DNA from 2 places in the Actinomadura sp. GTD37 genome. Region 2 is predicted to be linked to the other one. Evidence: riboswitches for the same ligand, from Rfam matches in the RefSeq annotation. Region 2 holds a riboswitch; the other holds the start of a gene.
The links. A riboswitch is a leader RNA that binds a small molecule or an ion and turns the genes downstream of it on or off. The one in region 2 is predicted to bind thiamine pyrophosphate.
Positions count from the first base shown of each region.

Region 1: it holds a riboswitch for thiamine pyrophosphate, as region 2 does, so the genes downstream of both, thiO (glycine oxidase ThiO) here and ACA511_RS01690 (purine-cytosine permease family protein) in region 2, are expected to answer to the same signal.

Region 1 is NZ_JBGNUS010000002.1:647,528-655,089, forward strand. Features, by position in the region: gene ACA511_RS17120 (glycoside hydrolase family 3 C-terminal domain-containing protein) at 1-1,726, shown strand, start outside; gene ACA511_RS17125 (serine/threonine-protein kinase) at 1,819-2,910, shown strand; gene ACA511_RS17130 (hypothetical protein) at 2,920-3,081, opposite strand; gene thiE (thiamine phosphate synthase) at 3,146-3,814, opposite strand; gene ACA511_RS17140 (Rv2175c family DNA-binding protein) at 3,945-4,319, opposite strand; gene ACA511_RS17145 (NAD(P)/FAD-dependent oxidoreductase) at 4,401-5,615, opposite strand; TPP riboswitch at 5,710-5,822, shown strand; gene thiO (glycine oxidase ThiO) at 5,791-6,939, shown strand; gene thiS (sulfur carrier protein ThiS) at 6,936-7,136, shown strand; gene ACA511_RS17160 (thiazole synthase) at 7,306-7,562, shown strand, end outside.
Region 2 is NZ_JBGNUS010000001.1:349,084-356,645, forward strand. Features, by position in the region: gene ACA511_RS01685 (PAS domain S-box protein) at 1-1,166, opposite strand, end outside; gene ACA511_RS01690 (purine-cytosine permease family protein) at 1,243-2,592, opposite strand; TPP riboswitch at 2,585-2,702, opposite strand; gene ACA511_RS01695 (rhodanese-like domain-containing protein) at 2,759-3,094, opposite strand; gene ACA511_RS01700 (SSI family serine proteinase inhibitor) at 3,183-3,602, shown strand; gene ACA511_RS01705 (hypothetical protein) at 3,787-4,635, opposite strand; gene ACA511_RS01710 (Fpg/Nei family DNA glycosylase) at 4,736-5,599, opposite strand; gene ACA511_RS01715 (heavy-metal-associated domain-containing protein) at 5,797-6,003, shown strand; gene ACA511_RS01720 (hypothetical protein) at 6,064-7,038, shown strand; gene ACA511_RS01725 (heavy metal translocating P-type ATPase) at 7,071-7,562, shown strand, end outside.

The DNA.
Region 1 (7,562 bases), on a different contig from region 2:
CGGGACGGTCGCGTGGGAGGCCAGGCACCGCGGCAACGACCTGATCTTCGGCCCGACCGTGGACGTGCTGCGCACCCCCCGCAACGGCCGGACGTTCGAGGGCTTCGGCGAGGACCCCTACCTGTCGGCGACCCTCGGGGTGCCGTGGATCAAGGGCGCGCAGGCCCAGGGCGTGATGACGTCGGTCAAGCACATGGCCGTCTACGCGCAGGAGACCGACCGGCTGTCGCTGGGCATGAAGGTGGACCCGCGCACGCTGCGGGAGATCTACCTGCCGCCGTTCGAGGCCGCGGTCAAGGAGGGCGGCGCGGCGACCGTGATGTGCGGGTTCGGGCGGCTGAACGGCAGGTGGGCGTGCCAGGACGACGCCCTCCTCACCAAGGTCCTGCGGGCGGAGTGGGGCTTCAAGGGGTTCGTGCCGTCCGACCACACCGCCGCGCAGGACACCGCGGCGGCCGCCAACGGCGGGCTCGACATGGAGCTGCCGCTCGGCATGAAGTACAACGCGTTCCTGCTGAAGGCGGCCGTCGCGCAGAACAAGGTCGCGCAGGCGACCATCGACGGGCACGTCCGCAACATCCTCCGGACGATGTTCGCCTTCGGCGTCTTCGACCGGCAGGCGTACCCGAACGACCTGTCGCGCGTCGACCGGACGGCGAGCCAGACCGCCGCGCGCCGGATCGAGGAGTCCGGGATCACGCTGCTGAAGAACGACGGCGTCCTGCCGCTGGCCGGACCGAAGTCGATCGCGCTGATCGGGCGGGCGGCGCGGGACGCGCCGAGCGGGTTCGGGTCGGCGAAGGTCGTGCCGTTCACGACGGTCAGCGCGCAGGACGGCATCGCGCGCCGCGCCGGGGCCGGGACCCAGATCACCTACACCGACGGCGACGATCGCGGCGGCGCGGCCGACGCCGCGCGGAAAGCCGACGTCGCGATCGTGTTCGCCACCGACAGCCAGGGCGAGTTCTTCGACAAGTCGTGCCTGACGCTCCAGTGCGGCGAACCGCTGCGCGGCGACCAGGACGGGCTCATCTCCGAGGTCGCCAAGGCCAACCCCAACACGATCGTCGTGCTCAACACGGGCGGCCCCGTGCTGACGCCTTGGGCCGGCCAGGTGAAGGGCATCGTCGAAGCCTGGTATCCGGGGCAGGAGGCAGGGAACGCCCTCGCGCGCATCCTGTACGGGGACGTGGACCCGGGCGGACGCCTCCCGGTGACGTTCCCCGTGAGCGAGAACGACGCGCCCGCGTCCGGGAACCCCGCGCAGTACCCCGGTGTCGACAAGACCGCCACGTTCTCCGAGGGCGTCATGGTCGGCTACCGGCACTACGACGCGAAGGGCATCGAGCCGCAGTTCCCGTTCGGGCACGGCCTGTCCTACACGACGTTCTCCTACAGCGGGCTCAAGGCGACCACCAAGGCGGTCCAGGTGACCGTCACCAACACCGGCGCCCGCGCCGGCGTGGCCGTCCCGCAGCTCTACATCGGCATGCCCGCGGCAGGTGTGGACGTCCCGCAGCCGCCCAAGCAGCTCAAGGGCTACACCAAGGTCGCCCTCGCCCCGGGCCAGAGCACCACGGTGACGTTCCCGCTGTCCTCGCGGTCGTTCGCCTACTGGAACGAAGAGGCGAAGGCGTGGAAGGTCGCGGACGGCTGCTACCGGGTCATGGTCGGCTCCTCATCCCGGCAGATCACTCAGAAGGGGACGCTGGGGACATGCGGGTGAAAACAAAGATCTCGGTTCCCCTGCCGTGTCCAGCCGTGACGCGGTACAAATGAGGAAATCTTCGTCCGTCCCCGCCGAGTCGGAGTTCTCCTGTGCCGCACGACACCTCCCACGGGAGGACGAACCCCCGTCCCGCGCGTACCGCCGCCGCCCGCTCCGGGCGTCCCGGGCACTCCGGGCACCCTGCCCGCACCGGTAAGCCCCGGTCCGGGCAGGGCCGCCCGAACGGCGCGCCCCGCCCGGCGCACGGCCGCGACCGGCGGCGCGAGACGCCGCTCGGCCCCGACGACCCGCGCGGCCTCGGCGGCTACACGCTGCTCGGCCGGCTCGGCGAGGGCGGCCAGGGCGTCGTCTACCTCGGCCGGGACGGCGACGGCGATCTCGTCACCGTCAAGCTGCTGCGCGGCGGCGCGACGGCCGGTCAGCGGGCGCGCAGCCGCTTCGTCAAGGAGGCGGACGCGGCGCTGCGGGTGTCCGGGCGGCACACGGCGCGCGTCCTGGACGCCGACATGACCGGCGACCGGCCCTACATCGTCAGCGAGTTCGTCGAGGGGCCCTCGCTCCAGCACGTCGTCGCCGACCGCGGCCCGCTGCCCGCCCCCCAGCTGCGCAAGGTCGCGCTGCGGACGGCGGCGGCGCTGGCCGCGATCCACCGCGCCGGGATCGTGCACCGCGACTTCAAGCCCGGCAACGTGCTGCTCGGCCCGGACGGCGCCAAGGTCATCGACTTCGGCATCGCCCGCACCGCCGACGCCCTCGGCCCGGACACGCCGCTGACCACCGGCCCGGTCGGCACGCCCGCCTACATGGCGCCCGAGCAGATCGAGGACGAGCCGGTCGGGCCGCCCGCCGACGTCTTCGCCTGGGGCGCCGCGATGGTGTTCGCCGCGACCGGGCGCCCGCCGTTCGGCACCGGGCCGAGCGCCGCCGTCATGCGGCGCGTCACCGCCCGGCCGCCGGAACTCGGCGACATGCAGGGCCCGCTGCGCGACCTCGCGGCCCGCTGCCTGGACAAGAACCCCGCCGCGCGGCCGACCGCGCCGCAGCTCGTCCGGGCGCTGCGGGACGGCCAGGGCCCCGCGCCGAAGCCGCGCCCGACCCGGATCCCGCGCTACCGGTGGCGGATGATGGTCGCGCTCGGCGCCGTCGTGGCCGCCGGGTTCGCGCTCGGCATGATGTTCTGACGGCCCGTCCTACCAGTGGGGCGGGCGGTCCTCCAGCAGGCGGGCGTCGTTGTCGTCGCCGCGGCGCCACTCGCCCCATCCGACGTCGGTGTCGTCGGACGTCTGGTCGGGCAGGATCTCCAGGTCGTCGTCGAGGTCGACCGTCCGGTCGTCGTCGGGTCCGAGGCTCATGACCCCCATTGTGGGCGATCGTTCCCGCGGCCCGCACCGTGCCCCGGGTCAAACCCCGACAAGTTCAGGTCGCCAGCCGGCGCGCGAACTCCGCCGCCGCGGCGCCGGGATCGTCCGCCTCGGTGATGGCGCGCACCACGACGATGCGGCTCGCGCCCGCCGCCAGCACCTCGCCGAGGTTCCCGAGGCCGATGCCGCCGATCGCGAACCACGGCCGCGCCACCCGCCGGTCCGCCACGTACTCCAGCAGCTCCGGGCCGGGCGCGGGACGGCCCGGCTTGGTCGGCGTGGGCCACACCGGGCCCGCGCAGAGGTAGTCGGCGCCGGGCTCCGCGGCCGCCGCCGCGGCCTGCTCGCCGGAGTGCGTGGACCGGCCGATCAGCATGTCGCCGCCGACGATCGCGCGGGCGGCGGGCACCGGCAGGTCGTCCTGGCCGAGGTGCAGCACGTCCGCGCCCGCAGCGTGCGCCACGTCGGCCCGGTCGTTGACCGCGAGCAGCGCGCCGTGCCGCGCGCAGGCCGCCCGGAAGACCTCCAGGTACGCCAGCTCCTGCCGGGCCTCCAGGCCCTTCTGGCGGAGCTGGACGATGTCGACGCCGCCCGCGAGGACGGCGTCCAGGAACCGGGGCAGGTCTCCCTGCCGTTCCCGCGCGTCGGTGCAGAGGTAGAGGCGGGCCCGGCCGAGCCGGGCGCGGAGCGCGACGGCGCGTTCGGAGGGGAGATGCCTGGACACGGCCGGTCGTCGTCCTTTCACAGCGGATCGCGGGGCCACGCGCGGCGCGATGCGCCGCCGCGTGACCCCGCGATCGTGTCACGTGCGTTGTCTTCCGTGGTCGCCGGGCCCTCCGCCGGCGGTCGGGCGGCTAGAAGGCGAGCGCCTGGGCGCGGCGGCGGACCTCGGTCCCCCGGTTCTCGGTGAGCGCGTCCACCGGTGTCCCCGGCAGCGTGTCGTCGGCGGTGAACAGCCAGCGGATCGTCTCCACGTCGTCGAACCCGGCGTCCGACAGGAGGGTCAGCGTGCCGGGCAGCCCCTTGATGACCTGGCCGTCCTTGATGAAGGCCGCGGGCACCATCGGCTCGCCGCCGCGGCGGACCGCGAGGACGCGGTGCTCGTGGATGAGCTGCTTGATCCGGTTGGGCTTGATCCCGAGCCGCTCGGCGGTCTCGCGGAGGGTGAGCCATTCGCCGGCGAGGGCGTCGGTCCGGGGGTCGAGTGCGCTGTCAACGGTTGCGTGCATCTGCGTCACGCCACCTTGCTACCACGCCTTCGGAGGCCTCAAACCCGCTGGACAGCCGTTGACGTCCATCCGCGATCGCCCTCAGCGAACGGCCTGCCGGACCGGGACGTCCGGGTCGGCGATCGCCACCGGGTCCACCGGCGTCCCCGCGGCGATCACCCGCCTCGCCTGCACCAGGTCACGGGGCCTGTCGACGGTGAGGATCGCGTCGAGGCGGTCGCCGGTCAGCCACACCGCCGCCCATTTGCGGCCGGCCGGGTCGCCGCGGCGGACGAGCCGCTCGGACGCCGCGTGGCTGCCCGCGTACTGCACCATGCGCCCGAACTGCTCGGACCAGAAGTACGGGGCGGCGTCGTAGCCGCCGTCCTGCCCGAGGAGGGCGGCGGCGGCGGTCTCGGGCGCGCTGAGCGCGGTGTCCCAGTGCTCGACGAGGAGCCGCCGCCCGTACCGCGCCGACCACCAGGCGGCGCAGTCGCCGACCGCCACGATGTCGGGGCGGAGGGAGCCGGGCTCCTCCTCGCCCTGGTAGACGCGGAAGGAGCCGTCGGTGACCACGCCGCGCTGCACGAGCAGCCCCGAGCCGTCCAGCCAGGACACCTCGGGCCGCACGCCGACGCCGACCACGACCTCGTCGGCGTCGATCCGCCCGCCGCCGGCGAGCGCGAGGCCCCCGCCGTCGACCGCGGCGACCTTCACGCCGGTGCGCAGGGCGACGCCCGCCTCCGCGTACCAGGGGGCGGTCAGCGCGCCGATCTCGGGCCCGACCGCGTTGGCGAGCGGGGTGTCCGCCGCCTCCACGACGGTGACGTCGCAGCCCTTCTTCGCGGCGGTGGTCGCGACCTCGGCGCCGATCCAGCCCGCGCCGACGATCACGATCCGGGCGCCGCCGGTCAGCCGGGCCCGCAGGTCGCGGGAGTCGTCGATGGTCCGCAGGACGTGCTGGCGGCCGTCCCCGGGCAGCGTGACCGGGGTGGCGCCGGTCGCGATCACCAGCCCGTCGAACGGCAGGTCGCCCGCCGTGGACGCGAGCACGCCGCCGCGTCCCGGGTCGGCCGGCCGCAGCGCGGTCGCGCGCTCGCCGAGCAGCAGGTCGCAGCGGAGCGCGGCCCAGTCGGCGTCGACGGTCGTGTCGTCGGACTCGCCCGCGAGGACGGCCTTCGACAGCGGCGGCCGGTCGTAGGGCCGGTGCCGCTCCGCCGACACGAGCGTCAGCGCGCCCTCGTACCCCTTGCTCCGCAGGGCCTCCACGGCGCGCACGCCGGCCAGCCCGCCACCCACGACGACGACGCTCTCCATGAAGGGCAGCCTAATGCGCCGCGATTTTCGCGTGGACACCTGTCCAGGAGTTGGCGGGCTTTACCGAGGTCGTAAGGTGGGAAGCGGAAAAATCGGCACAGAGCGCGGGAGTCCGGTGCGACCGGGCTGAGAGGGCGGCTGACCGGGCCGCCGACCGCCAGACCTGATCCGGATCATGCCGGCGAAGGGAGCGCGCGTGGAGATCGTGATCGTGGGTGCGGGGGTCATCGGCCTCGCCACCGCCTGGCGCGCCGCCGCGGGCGGCGCCTCGGTCGTCCTGGCCGACCCGTCCCCCGCGAGCGGCGCCTCGTCGGTGGCGGCGGGCATGCTCACCCCGGTCAGCGAGCTGACCTACGGCGAGGAGCCGCTGCTGCGGCTCGGCCTCGCCTCCCGCGACCGGTACGGCGCGTTCGTCGCCGAACTGGAGGAGCTGACCGGCCTGGAGACGGGCTACCGCACCGACGGGCTGCTCCAGGTCGCGTCCGGCGCGGACGACCTGGGGTACCTCGACGACCTGCGCCGCTTCCAGGAGAGCCTCGGCGTCCCCGTGCAGGCGCTGACCGCCCGGGAGTGCCGGCGGGCGGAGCCGATGCTCGCGCCCGGCGTGCGCGGCGGGCTGCTCGCCCCCGAGGACGGCTCCATCGACCCGCGCCGGCTCACCGCGGCGCTGCTGGCGGCGGCCGAGCGGCTCGGCGTCCGGCTCGTCCGGCGGCGGGCCGCGCGGATCGTCGTCGAGGGCGGCGCGGCGGCCGGGGTCGCGCTGGACGACGGCACGGTGCTGCGCGCCGACCGGGTGCTGCTCGCCGCCGGCCCGTGGTCGGGCGACCTCGAAGGGCTGCCGCCCGGGACCGTTCCACCCGTCCGGCCGGTGAAGGGCCAGGTGATCCGGCTCCGCACCCGCGTCCCGTTCCTGCGGCGCACCACGCGCGGCCTGGTGAAGGGCTCCTCGGTCTACCTGGTGCCGCGCGCGGACGGCGAGATCGTCCTCGGCGCCACGCAGGAGGAGCTGGGCTTCGACACGCGGGTCACCGCCGGCGGGCTGTGGGAGCTGCTGCGGGACGCCCGGGAGCTGCTGCCCGGCATCACCGAGCTGGAGTTCGCGGAGGTCACCGCCGGGCTGCGCCCCGGCTCCCCGGACAACGCGCCGGTCATGGGCCCGACCGCGCTGCCCGGCCTGTTCGCCGGGACCGGGCACTTCCGCAACGGCGTGCTGCTCGCCCCGGTGAGCGCCGACATCCTGTCCGCGATGCTGCTGGACGGGCCCGTCCCCGAGATCGCCGGGCCGTTCTCCCCGGCCCGATTCCGCGCCGAGGTGCAGGCATGAACGTGATCGTCAACGGTGCGCCGCGCGAGCTGCCCGAGGGGGCGAGCGTGGCCGAGGCCGTCGCGTCCGTCACCCCCGCCGGGACCGGCGTGGCGGCCGCGCTGAACGAGGAGGTCGTCCGCCGGTCCGCGTGGGAGACCACGGCGCTGCGCGACGGCGACCGCCTGGAAGTGCTGACCGCCGTACAAGGGGGCTGACCGCCGCGTGGAACGGAGCGCAGCGGAGTGCAACGCGGCGGACGGCGCCCGCCCGGGGGGCGTGGGGGGTCGTCCCCCCACAGGGACATCGTACAAGGGGGCTGACCGCCGCGGTGAACGGAGCGCAGCGGCGGGCGCGCAGCGGAGCGGATCGTACAGGGAGGGTGATGTGGACACCGACAAGCTGGTCATCGCCGGGGAGGAACTGGGCTCGCGGCTGATCATGGGGACGGGCGGCGCGCCCAGCATGCACGTGCTGCGGGAGGCGCTGGCCGCGTCCGGGACGGAGCTGACGACGGTCGCGATGCGGCGCGTGGACCCGTCCGCGCGCGGCTCGGTGCTGGACGTCCTGAAGGAGTGCGGCATCCGGGTGCTGCCGAACACGGCGGGCTGCTTCACCGCCGGCGAGGCCGTGCTGACCGCCAA
Region 2 (7,562 bases):
TCGCGGAAGTCGACGACCAGTTCGCCGGTCTCCTCGATCTCGGCGGCCAGCACGTTCAGCCACGTCCCCGACTCCAGCCGGAACGTGAGCATCTCGCCGAGGGCGGGCATGCCGAACGGCAGCGGGCGGCCGAGGGCGTCCTCCGGCGGGATGCCGGTGAGGGCGTGCGCGGCCGGGTTCCACTGCCGGACGACGAGGTCGTGGTCGAGCACCGCGATGCCGTCGGCGCTGGAGTCGATCACCGCGCGCTCGTACGCCCGCTGCCGGACGACCTCCGCGTACGCGACCGCGTTGCCGACCGCGACCCCGGCGTGCCCGGCGAGCAGTTCGAGCAGTTCGAGCTCGGTGTGCCCGGCCTTGCTGCCGGAGAAGAGCGCGTAGAGCGCGCCGTACGGCCGGTTCTGCAGGTACGACAGGCCGAGCGCGATCGTGTGCAGGCCGGGCAGCTCGGACCAGATCAGGTCGCCGAGGCGCTGCTCGCCGGTCGCGAGCTTGACGGTCTTGCCGGACCGCAGCAGCTCCCCGACCAGGCTCGTCCGCAGCTCCGCGGACCGTCCGCGCATGTGCTCGGGCAGCCCGGACATGCTGACCAGCCGCAGCCGCTCGCCCTCGATCCGCACGAACCCGCCCGCGTCGGCGCCGGTCAGCTCGATCAGCGCGGTGGTGATCCGGTCGAGGACGACGCCGAGGTCGAGTTCGGCGTTCAGGTCGGCGACGATGTCGTTCAGCCGCCGGACGAGCCGGGCCCGCTCGGCCATGTGGTGCTGGGCGATGTCGTCCTCCTCGACCGGGTGGTACACGCCCACCCAGCCGAGCAGCGTCCCGTTCGGGTCCTTCAGCAGGCTCGTGTCGATGCGCACGTCGATGAGGCGACCGCCCCGGTGGAACCGGCGGGTCGCGATGGAGATCCGCCCGTTGTCGCCCTCGCCGGCGGGCCGGGTGAGCAGCCGCTCCTGGACGGCGTTGTGCTCGGCCTTCAGCTCGTCCGGGACGATCGGCGGGACGCGCCCGATCATCTCCGCGGCGCTCCAGCCGAACATGCGCTCGGCCGCGGGGTTCCACACGGTGACCCGGTGCCGCTGGTCCACCGCCACGATCGCGTCGGCGGCGCTCTCGATGACGGCCCGCGCGATCGGATCGTGGACGTGCTCGTACACGTCTGTCATCGTGCCACCGGACTCCGGCGCGGCGCCGGGTAACTTGCAGCGAAAATTGCCACGGGAACCTTACCTTCAGGTAAGGCTACCGCCTGGTAAGCCTCCCGATGAGGAGCGCGGCCACGCCCGCGACCAGGAACGACAGCAGCGAGGCGCTCATCCAGCCCTGCGGGGCGAAGTGCAGCGCCTCCCGCACGTCCAGCCAGAACCCCGCCCAGTGCTCGACCGTGCCCGGATTGATCAGCTGGTAGGCGACGAACCCGACCGCCCACGCCGCGATCATCCCCCACCGCGACGGCGCCCGCCGCGAGACGTCCCACCCGTCCGGCGCGTGGCGGCGGCCCAGGAAGAAGTCGGCGGCGAGGACGCCCAGCATCGGCACGAAGACCGAGCCGATCAGCGTCAGGAAGCCCGCGTAGTCGCCGATGTCCAGGACGAGCGCGAGGACGGTGATGCCCGCGCCGAGCGCCACGCTCAGCACCCGGCGGTCGGCGCGCGGGAACAGGTTCTGGATCGACACGGCGGTGGAGTAGGTGTCGGCGAACGACTGGTCCGCCTCCCGCAGCACGAAGATCGCGAAGAAGACCACGCCCAGGGAGGCGCCGAGGAACGGGTCGAAGATCCGGGTGCTGTCGCCCGCGACCAGCGCGAGCGCCAGCAGGCCGAGGACGTAGGCGACGATCTGGGTGACCGAGTAGCCGACGGACGCCGCGCTGAACGCCGCCCGCTCCGTCCGGGAATGCCGGGTGTAGTCGGCGGCGACCGGCACCCAGGAGATCGACACCGCCAGCGCCGCGTCCGCCCCGATCCAGAAGCCGCCCCACGAGCCCTGCGCCAGGTCGGGCAGCGGCTGCCGGACGAGTTCGACGTAGAAGTAGACGAGCGCGATCGCCACCGCGACCGTCACGTACCGGCGCAGCAGCCGCACCGAGCCGAGCGGCCAGACCGTCAGCACGGTGGTGATCAGCCCGGCGGCGACGACGTAGCCCCAGCGCGGCACGCCGTCCCACAGCTCGCGGGCCGCGTCCGCGATGACGATCAGCTCGAACGTCCCCCAGCCGACGAGCTGCGCGATGTTCAGGATCGTCGGCGCGTACGACAGCCGCGCGCCGAACAGGCCGCGGAGCAGCACCATCGCGGGCTGGCCGGTGCGCGCGCCGGGGACGGCGGCGAGGCCGAGCATCAGCCCGCCGAGGATCGTCCCGACGGCCATGGCGACGATGCCCGCCATGATGGAGATGGTCGGCTTGCCGTCGGCGTCCGGCGCGAGGACGGTGTAGGCGCCGGAGAAGGCCAGGAGGCTGACACCGAGGTTGGCCCAGAACGCGCTCTGGTCCCAGAACCCGAGCACCCTGGGGGCGGGTTCGTCGAGGGTGAAGGGGACCTCGTTGTCCGGCCGCTCGTTCCGCGGGCGCTTCTCGACATCGGACGTCACGGGACACGCTCCCTACGCCGGCATTACCCGGACAGGTTCATGCGGTCGGCGACGCCCTGGAGGCCGCCCTCTCAGCCCGGCTTCTGGCCCGAGCTCCCGCGGTTATCGGTCGGTCCCGATCGTACAACCGCCCGTCTTCCCCCAGAAGGGGGCATAGCAAACGAGATCAGGCGACGTACGGCGGGCCGTCGCCGGCGCCCTCCATCGGACGCCCGGCCTCCGCCCAGCCCTTCATCCCGCCGTCGACGTTCTTGGCGAGCCAGCCCGCCTGGTTGAGCGCCACCGTCACCTGCGCGGACCGCTGCCCGGACCGGCAGATCACGAAGACCTCCTGGTCACGGGGGACCTCGCCGGCCCGATCGCCCAGCTGCCGCATGGGGATGTGGACGGCCTCGGGCGCGTGGCCCGCGTCCCATTCGTCCTGCTCCCGGACGTCCAGCAGGTAGCCGCCCTGCGGGACGTCGGCCGCGACCACGGCCGGTACGTCTTCCCCGAAATTCATCACACCCCCATGGAACCGCGCGAACCCGCCCTGCGTCGAATCACGCATGCGGTATCGGACGCTCCTTTTCGCAGCGCCCGGGCTGGCCATGCTCCTGCCTCTGGCCGCCTGCGGCGATGAACAGGCCAACGGAAACCCCGCCGAAGCGCCGTCCGGCACGACGTCCGTGCAACCCTCCGGCACCCCGGCGGACTCCCTCACCATCACCGTCAGGGCCTCCGCGGAGGCCCCCGCCAAGACCTGGAAGCTGACCTGCGGTCCTCCGGGCGGTACCCACCCGAAGGCCGCCGACGCTTGCGCGGCCCTGACCAAGGCCAAGGACCCCTTCAAGCCCGTCCCCAAGGACAAGATGTGCACCCAGATCTACGGCGGTCCTGAGATCGCCACGGTGAAGGGCACCTGGCAGGGCAAGGACATCGACACCGAGTTCACCCGCGCGGACGGCTGCCAGTTCCACCGCTGGACCGAGGTGGCCCCCGTGTTCGGCGACGTCCCGAAGGTCCGCTGAACGAGCCATCCCCGTTCCGGCTCCGTTCACCGATTCCCAGTCCATTCAGTCCATCCATTCCGAGTCCACCGATTCCGGGCCCCGGCGAGATGCCGGGGCCCGACTCGTCCGCGGCCCGCCGGACGGCAGGGGTGCATCGGGTGACGGCGCCGAGGGGCCTGGCGGCGCCGCCAGCCGATGCGGTCTAGATCCAGCCGCCGATGCTGCGGTTCTGGGAGACGGCGGTGTCGAACGCCAGCGGGCAGGCCAGCAGCAGCGTGCGCATCGGCTCGGGCTGCTGGGCGTACATCTGCAGGACGTACCGGTCGGCGCCGGTGAACATCTGGGAGAGCAGCTCGCCCATCCCGTCGAAGCCGCGCTGGATGCGGGCGATCTCCTGCTGCTGCCAGTCGGTGACCCGGCCGCTCAGCAGCTCGTAGTAGCCGATCTGCTGCTCCTGCGCGGTCAGGATCTCCCAGCCGCGCATCGCCCGCTTGCGCAGGTGCCCGATGAGGCCGCCCTGCGCGGTCAGCACCTGCATCCTGGGCGTGCCCATGAACCCGTACGGCTTGTAGAAGTGGAAGTACGGCATGCCGTCGGGGCGGTAGATCGTCAGCTTGCGCTCGGCCTTGGTCTGGCTGCCCTGGTTGATGACCCGGAACGCCTTCTTGGCGCCGCTCACACCCTCTTCCCGGACGTAGGCGGCGGGCTGCCCCTGCGGGCTCCAGATCGTGTAGTTGGCCTCGGTCGAGAAGAACTGCGCCGGCTGGTCGTAGACGAGGATCGGCGAGCCGTAGAGATCCGGGGCGGCCTGCGGCGCCTGCTGGTGCTGCGGCGGGTAACCGCCCTGCTGGTGCTGCGGGTAACCGGCCTGCTGAGGCGGGTAGCCGCCCTGCTGCGGCGGATATCCGTACCCGGGCTGGGGGGCGGCGGGCGTGTAGGGCGGAGCGGGCGCGTAGGGAGGAGCGGGCGCGACGCCGGGCTGAGGAGCGCCGTAGCCCGGGTGCGGCGGACCGTACCCGGGGCCGGGCGGTGGGGGTGGGGGGTATCCCATGACGGCTCCTGAGCGAGGCGATCACCGGGGTTGTCTCGCGACACGATACGCCGCCCGGCCGCGCCGTCCCGGCCGGGCGGCCGGATTCAGCCGCGGCGGTTCACTTGAGCAGCCGGGACATGCGGCGGTCGGCGAGGGGCTTGCCGCCGGTCTGGCAGGTCGGGCAGTACTGGAGGGCAGAATCCGCGAACGACACCTCGCGCACGGTGTCGCCGCAGACCGGGCATTTCTGGCCGGCCTTCCCGTGCACCCGCAGGCCGGTCTTCTTCTCGCCCTTGAGGTCTTGGGCCTCCAGGCCCCGCGAGCGCTCGACCGCGTCCCGGAGGGTGGTGACGATCGCCTCGTGCAGGACGGCGACGTCCTCCCCGGTGAGCGATGCGGCGATCTTGAAGGGGGACATCTTCGCCGCGTGCAGCACCTCGTCGGAGTAGGCGTTGCCGATGCCGGCGATCACCTTCTGGTCGCGCAGCAGCCCCTTGATCCGGGTGCGCTCGCCGCCGACGATCTCGGCGAGGGCCGCGGGCGTGAACGCGTCGTCCAGCGGATCGGGGCCGAGCGCGGCGACGCCCGGCACGTCCGACGGGGCGCGGACGACGTAGACCGCGAGGCCCTTCTTCGTGCCGGCCTCGGTGAGGTCGAAGCCCGATCCGTCGTCCAGGTGGACGCGCAGGGCGAGCGGGTTCTTGCCGCCGGGCCGGGGCGGCCGGGCCGGGATCTCGTCACGCCAGCGCAGCCAGCCGGCGCGGGCGAGGTGGATCACGAGGTGCAGCCCGTCGACGTCGAGGTCGAGGAACTTGCCGTGCCGGGCCGCGCCCGTCACCGTCAGCCCGCCGAGCGCGGTCACCGGCGGGTCGTACGTCTTCAGCGCGGAGATGGCGAGAACATCGACCCGGGCGACGGCATGGCCGACCACGCGCTCCCGCAGGAACCCCGCCAGCGCCTCCACCTCTGGTAGCTCAGGCATGGCTTCAGTATCGGCGAAGAGCGGCGCCGCCGGAACGTCGTCCACAGCCCTGTGGACAACTGTGGACAACCTCGGGGACCGGTGTGACCGGGATCTCGAAATGCGGGGGTACCCCCCGGGGGTTGTCAGAGACGTCCTGTTATGGCAGCATGACGTTCGGAAGATACCCCCTAGGGGTAACAGAGAAGGAGACGCCGATGAGCACCGCCACCTACACCGTCACCGGGATGACCTGCGGCCACTGCGTGAGCTCGGTCACCGAGGAGGTCGAGCAGATCGCCGGCGTCACCGCCGTCGACGTCGACCTCCAGACCGGCAAGGTCACCGTCACCAGCGACACGCCCCTCGACGACGCCCGCGTCAAGGACGCCGTCGAAGAGGCCGGATACGAACTGAAGTCATGACCGGCGCACCCCGCCTCCGGGCGGGGTGGACGCGGTGAGCACGGAGTGGAGTGGATCGGCATGAACAGCGCGACCAAGGTGGGCGTCTACGCCCTCGGCCTCGCAGTCGCCTTCGGCGGCGCCGCGGGGATCGGCAAGGCCGTCGGCCCCGTCGGCGGCACCGCGGAGATGGCGTCCCACGAAGGCGACGGCGGAGGGCACGGCGGCGGCCACGGCGGCGGCGGAAGCACGACGCCGAGCGCGGGCAGCGTCCCCGGCGGCCTCCAGGTGTCCGAGGACGGCTACACGCTGACCCCGCGCGAGACGACCCTGACCCCCGGGGAGAAGACCGACTTCCGGTTCACGATCAACGGGCCGGACGGCAGGCCCGTCACCGGGTTCAAGCCCCTGCACGGCAAGCGCCTGCACCTGATCGTCGCGCGGCGGGACCTGTCCGGCTTCCAGCACCTGCACCCGACCGAGATCGGGGGCGGGGTCTGGACCGTCCCGATCGAGCTGCCGAAGCCCGGCGTGTACCGGTTCTTCACCGACATCCAGCCGGACGGCGCGACCCGCCAGCTCACCCTGGGCACCGACGTCTTCGCCCCGGGCGACCTGCGGCGCACGCCGCTGCCGAAGCCCGAGCAGGTCGCGAAGGTGGACGGGTACGAGGTCGGGCTCACCGGCGGCCTCACTCCCGGCAAGTCCACCGAACTCACCCTCACGGTGAGCAAGGACGGCAAGCCGGTCACCGACCTGGAGCCGTACCTGGAGGCGTACGGGCACCTGGTCGCGCTGCGGCAGGGCGACCTCGCCTACCTCCACGTCCACCCGGACGGGGAGCCCGGCGACGGCGAGACGAAGCCGGGCCCCGGCGTCACGTTCTTCGCCGAGGCGCCCAGCGCCGGCGCATACCGTCTGTACCTGGACTTCAAGCACGACGGCAAGGTCCGCACGGCCGAGTTCACCGTGCACGCCGGAGACGCCGGGACGCCCGCCGAAGAGCCGGCGCCGGAGCCGGAGCCGGGCCACGACGACCAGCCGCACACGCACTGAACGTCCCGCACGATCAAGGCAGAGGAGGAGCGATGAGCACGGACATCGAGTCCGGGCGTGTCGAGCTGGCGATCGGCGGGATGACGTGCGCGTCGTGCGCCAACCGCATCGAGCGGAAGCTCAACAAGATGGACGGCGTGACCGCGACGGTCAACTACGCCACCGAGAAGGCCAGCGTCGAGTTCGCCCCGGGGGTCTCCCCGGACGAGCTGATCGCGACGGTCGCGCAGGCGGGCTACACCGCCGCGCTTCCGGCCGCGCCCGCGTCCGGCGCCGAGCGGGAGCCGGAGCCGGACGACGGGCTCCGCCCGCTGCGGCAGCGGCTGGTCACCGCGCTCGTGCTGTCGGTGCCGGTCATCGCGATGGCGATGATCCCGGCGCTCCAGTTCGAGGGGTGGCAGTGGCTGTCGCTGACGCTGGCCGCACCGGTCGTCGTGTACGCGGGCTGGCCGTTCCACCGGGCCGCGGCGATCAACCTGCGGCACGGCGCGGCGACCATGGACACGCTGATCTCGCTCGGCACG